Bdellovibrio bacteriovorus HD100: one gene and its partner. The protein of the gene in region 2 binds, or shares a complex with, the protein of the main gene of each other region. Links are inferred from orthologs where the notes say so. Each region holds a gene or a part of one and is shown on either strand. Other genes may lie near its edges.

What was found.
Region 1: the proteins of trxA (region 2) and trxB are in contact, whole or in part, in a crystal structure (PDB 1F6M), measured with the Escherichia coli proteins. The link is inferred for Bdellovibrio bacteriovorus HD100 from one-to-one orthologs.

What each region holds. Positions count from the first base shown.
Region 1 is NC_005363.1:347,442-350,232, forward strand. It holds trxB (thioredoxin-disulfide reductase), read left to right. Parts: upstream 1-819; coding sequence 820-1,764; downstream 1,765-2,791. Other genes in the region: trmB (tRNA (guanosine(46)-N7)-methyltransferase TrmB), read left to right, coding at 1-31; BD_RS17935 (hypothetical protein), read left to right, coding at 114-422; BD_RS01705 (2Fe-2S iron-sulfur cluster-binding protein), read right to left, coding at 425-712; BD_RS01715 (response regulator), read left to right, coding at 1,772-2,269; BD_RS01720 (hypothetical protein), read left to right, coding at 2,450-2,791.
Region 2 is NC_005363.1:2,370,932-2,373,846, forward strand. It holds trxA (thioredoxin), read right to left. Parts: upstream 1,664-2,915; coding sequence 1,337-1,663; downstream 1-1,336. Other genes in the region: BD_RS11265 (hypothetical protein), read right to left, coding at 1-384; BD_RS11270 (hypothetical protein), read right to left, coding at 518-1,189; BD_RS11280 (ANTAR domain-containing protein), read right to left, coding at 1,735-2,757; lptF (LPS export ABC transporter permease LptF), read left to right, coding at 2,896-2,915. UniProt on the Escherichia coli protein: Participates in various redox reactions through the reversible oxidation of its active center dithiol to a disulfide and catalyzes dithiol-disulfide exchange reactions.

The DNA of each region.
Region 1 (2,791 bases), 2.0 Mb from region 2 along the record:
AATCAATTTCGTCAGACTTCAGAAGATCTAAGGTTCTAGGTCCAGCGTTAAAAGGCAAAATTCAAAATTAGTCCCGCACTCGGGATACAATGGGCCCATAGAAGGAGAATTCTATGGGTTTTTTATTAAAGGCTACTATGACACTCCTTACTTTGACTCTGTCGCTGGGTTTTGAGCAGGCGGAGGCCGCTATCACGCGTGAAACTGATTTTGTGACTCCGGCAGAGCCGATGACTGTTTTACGCAGTTCAGTGGTGCCTTGTTATGGCCGAAATCAGGCCGGGGTGGGGCGAAGAACGAATATGTCCTATGTGGAAGGGGAGCGCTGTTCAGTTCCGCAGCCAGCAGAGGCCCGTCGACTGGATCGCCCCGACCACGAGGTGGATGATCCGGGCCGGGACTTCAGACCTCGTGCGCTTTAATATCACCAGTATGTCGCGTCGATTGTGATGTCGCCCTGAACCCGGGTTTGGCAACTGATGCGAACCTCCGAAGAAAGCCCGTTTTTTTCGCGCAGGAAATTTTCCGTGTCGTTTTCAGCAGATAGATTCTGTTTTCCATCCACAATGATAATTTTGCACTTTGCGCAAACGCCATCTCCGTCGCAGCTGGAGGCCACAGGAAGGCCTGCTTCCAGCAACGCCGTCATCAGTACGGTGCCGGCAGGAACTTCAATGGCAGGCATGTTCTTTTTAAAGGAAATCAACGGCATAGCCCATTGTAGCTGACGCAGTCCAAAACGTGCAAAGAAGTAATGAAAACGGGGCTATTTGTGGTAGCCTTGATCCGTTATTGTCCCGACCAATTGTGAGGTAATCTATGACTCAGGATCAAAAAGTTGAAAACGTCATCATCATCGGTTCCGGCCCTGCAGGCCTGACTTCCGCTATCTATTCTTCCCGCGCCAATCTGGAGCCTTTGATGATCGAAGGTGAAGAGGCCGGCGGTCAGCTGATGACCACGACCGAAGTTGAAAACTTCCCGGGCTTTGACCACGGGATCACGGGTCCTGACCTGATCACGGTCATGAGAAAACAGGCTGAAAGATTCGGCACGCGTTTTATCACTCGTAACGTGACGAAAGTGGATTTTTCCCAGCGTCCGTTCAAAGTGTGGATCGGTGACAAACTTCACCTGGCAAAATCCATCATCATCTCTACCGGCGCCAGCGCGAAGTATCTGGGCCTGCCTTCTGAAAAAGTTTACGCCAACCGCGGTGTTTCCGCGTGTGCAACGTGTGATGGTGCCTTCTTCCGCAATCAGGAAATCGGCGTTGTTGGCGGTGGTGACACGGCGATGGAAGAAGCTCAGTTCCTGACTCGTTTTGCGACCAAAGTGTATCTGATCCACAGACGTGACCATTTCCGTGCTTCCAAGATCATGGTGGACCGTGCTTTGAAGAACCCAAAAATCGAAGTGCTTTACAACACTGAGGTGATCGAGGTTCTGGGGGACGGCAAGGGTATGACCGGCGCAAAAATCAAAGGCACTCTTGATGGCGCTGTCAAAGAACTTCCGATCACAGGTCTATTCCTGGCCATTGGCCATAAGCCGAACACCGACCTTTTTAAAGGTGTTTTGGATATGAATGAGACAGGCTATTTGATCACCCAGCCCAACACCACGTATACTAACATTCCAGGTGTCTTTGCGGCGGGAGACGTGCAAGATCACGTATATCGTCAGGCGATCACGGCAGCCGGTACAGGTTGTATGGCGGCGATCGATGCTGAAAGATGGCTGGAAGCCCAGGAAGCTCACTAAGGAAGATATGAAGGACAAAAGAATCAACACCAAGGATTTGATCGAAAAGATCGAGAAAATGACCAAGGCCCGCATTGCTTCTCAGGAAGTGGTGCCTTTGGATCAGTTCCGTGAAGCCAAGAAAAAGCTGGATCCAAAGATCATTCTGGTGATCGAGGATGACGAAACCATGCGCCTGGCGATGAAAAGAATCCTTGAGAGTGAAGGTTACGTGACGAAGCTTGCGGCCGATGGCACCGAGCTTTCCACAGTGCTGGATGATCACTCGGTGGATCTGATTCTGATGGACGTTGGATTGCCTTGGATCAACGGTTTTGAATTGGCGCAGTTGCTGAAAGAACACCGCGATCTGAAGAAAATCCCATTGGTGTTCGTGTCCGGCAAAGCTTCTGAAGAAGACATGAAAAAGGCCTTCGAGATCGGCGCGGATGACTACATCAAAAAGCCATTCGACGTTGAAAAGCTGAAAAAAACCGTGGAAACGCTTTTGAAGCTGAATCCGTAACCGGAACGAAAATAGCTTAAAAAATTGGGACCCCTCAGTGAGTGATTGCTGAGGGTTTTTTTATTACAGACCAAAGTTCTGTCTCAATTCGGGAACACAGGCCGTTTCCATACTTTCCCAATACTTCTTGCAGAAAATAGTGAACGTGGCCCCCTTTTTAACGATAGAATTAAAGGACTCATGGCACGTAAACACGTCATCATCTTACTTGTTGTAATCACAGCGGTTGTGGCGCTTTCCTGGTTCCTAAAAAAGGATCAGGAGCCGACTCTGGCTGAATCCCTGAAAGAGGCCGCCGATGTTGTTGCCTCTTCTGAAGACCGTCTAAGCGAAGAGGACATTGTTTTGCAATCCCCGAGCGCACAGATGCAGGTGACCGAGATACCTTCGCATGGCCAGAACCAGGCGGAAGAATCCCGCCGTTTGCTGGAGCCGAAAAGAAAGCAGACTGTTTTACCCAAACCGGATGATCGTCGTCTGGCGCAGTCCTCAGTTCTGTCCGGCAGTTCCTGGAAAGTGTGG
Region 2 (2,915 bases):
CTCGGCCCAGTTCACCTCCGCACTGCGGGAGCGGTATTCAGGGATCACAGTCAGGTACTCCATGCTCATCAAAGTATTGATGCCACGGCTCTTGAATTTGTCGATAATTGCCTGATCAAAGGCTTTCATATAATGATGATCACGAAGGGCGTCCGAGCGCAGATCAAAGGCGCTGTACAAATGGAAACCGAAAACTTTTCCGTTGTCGGTCAGGCAGACAACAATGTCATTGCGATGAAAATCATCCGGATTCAAAGGTTCGCCGACCTTCCCCAGCACCTCTGAATAGACCCGCCTCCATACTTCGTAGACGTCGTTGCTTAATTTTACTGTTTCGGGGTTCAACTCGCGTGGATTGAAAAGGTGATACTGAAACTTACCCATACACTCTCCTTCCGGCAGAGTGTTTCGGACGTTCCAGCTGTGAAGTTAATAGTGTTTACTAATTTAAGACGTTTGATTCTGAGAACCTGTGACTTGTGTGCTGTGTTTCTCAAAAAATCACATTGCAAAAAAATCAGTTGCGGATCATTTCAACTTTCTCAAGAACGATCACACAATCAGGGCGCTTGTTGCGGTAAACCGGAGCCATTCTGCGAATTTCGCAGTTCATCGTCAAACGCTCCGCCGAACGGGCTTCGCGCAGTTGATGAACAGGAACATCCGGAACAAATGTGCCATCCACTTCACCATTGAACACCAGATTGCAGGCATCGATGATTTTCTGGGTGACAGCTTCTTCTCTTTCAAACAAAGACCACCACTCGTAGGTGTTCAGTTCTTCAAGAGTGTAAGAACAGCAATCAAAGAAGTTGAAATTGCGGAACAACTGCACGTGTTCTTTGGAATAGATTTCGATGATATCTTCATTCTGGATATGACTGAACAAATCAGAACTTGGAACCAAACCCAGACGACGGAAGGCCTTCCAGGTGAAAGAAAGACTGTCGTTGATTTTGTAGCCTTCCGCCAGCTGGGAATGACACAGCTCCTGATAGAAGCGTACCTGCTCTACGGCGTGCTTTTTCTTATCCAGTGGCAAACGGGAAAAATAAGGAAGACCCGGAACATACGGGCGCACGGTTTTACCTTCAGCTTTCAGCATCAGGGAAATATCCATGGCAATCGCCTTGAACTCTTCGTTCAGTACTTCGTGTTCATTGTCTCTTACATAAATTTCTGGGTACATGACTTCCTCGACAGGCCCTGCAAACATTGTTTGGGATCCTGTGAAGTATCATAGTGAAACGCAGGACTCTTGTCCAATTCAAACAAAAAAAGGCCCCACATGGGAGCCTTCTTTACTTAGTTCTAATAATTCTAAACAGAGATGCGATTAAACGTTCTTGTTCAGGAATTCCAGAATAGCGTCTTTCGGGTGGTTACCAACAAGTTGGCCCACTTCGCTGCCGCCTTTGAACAACAACATCGCAGGAATACCGCGGATGCCGTATTTGCCAGGAACGCTTGGATTCTCGTCCACGTTCACTTTTACGATTTTTACTTTCGCACCCAACTCCTGTGCAACTTCTTCAAGCTTAGGAGCCAAAGCACGGCAAGGTCCACACCACTCGGCCCAGAAATCTACCAGTACTGGAGTCGAAGAGTTTAGAACTTCTGCATCGAAAGACGTGTCTGTAACTGCTTTAGTAAATGTGCCCATGAATGGCCTCCGTAATATCTACACTCTAATGTGATCACGGAAACCTTATCGTCAAGCCCGATGAGGATCAATTACTTTTTGAAGAGGGCTTTGGTGAACTCTTGGCGCAACTTATCGAGTTCGTTGATGTTTTGACTATCCCAGTCAGCTTCAAGAGCTTTTTGACGACGACGCGCCTCAACTCGGGTCACGGTGCTATTTGGAGACAATTTCACATCCTCCACAAGCTTCGCATACTTAGCCATCTTTTCTTGAAGTGCTTTCTCAGCGTTTTTTAAGTTCTCCTGAGCCCGCGCCACCAACTGAGCCTGCTCGTCTTCCTCACTCCCCAAGCCTGTGCCCGGAAGCGGGATCTCTACCTTTTCGACCTCAGGCGCACCGCCACCCAAAAGCTCTCGTTCAAAAGCCTTCAGATCGACATCGGGAAACTCCGAAGTCCCCTCTGCTGCTGCGCCGCGCTCAGCATCCGCTGCCGCCATGCGATCACCAAAACGGAAAGACGGTTTTTCCCTTTGCTCTTCGTCAGTTACAAGCAGGCCTTCAGAGTTCTCATCAATTCTTTCGGTGCGCAGGGATTGCTCGCCGCTGGCTTGAACCTCTTCAGTAGAGCCCTTGATATAGATCGCTTCATCCTCTGGAGTCGGCTTTCCACCACCCGTGACCGTAGTCCCGGTCTTCTGAGGGCTTTCGACATGCATGGCTTTATTCAGGCGCTCTAACAACACCGCCTCATCATGCCCCAACATACGACCGATCACCTGCACCAAGCGCACTGGTGGCACCGGGGATTCCAATACCATGTCGACGCGGATCTTTATCAGATCCTGCGGATTGGGCTTGAAGTTTGCCGGAAAAATAAGCACCGACTTCCCCTGCCAGCGGCTCATCTCTTTCAGACGTTTTCCCACGCCGAGAGAACTGACTTTGCCACCCTTACCAGCGCCGACAACAAGATCCGGATTGAATGCCAGCATCTGCTCAGCCACAGCGTATTCGCTGGACAGACCGATGACATCAAAGCCCACCTTTTTCAAAGTGCCTTCAACAGACATCAAGTCAGCATAATCCTCATAGACCAAAAGAATCTTGTTCATGGTTCTATTGTCAGATAAGCAGAGTCATGGGTCAATAAGGCTTCTTCTGGACAATGGGCGCGATGACCTTGGGCTCAAGGCACTCTAGAATAGGTTCTACACACGGAGCCCCACGGGCGACCAAAACGGAGACCAGATTTGAGTATTTTTAACGGAAA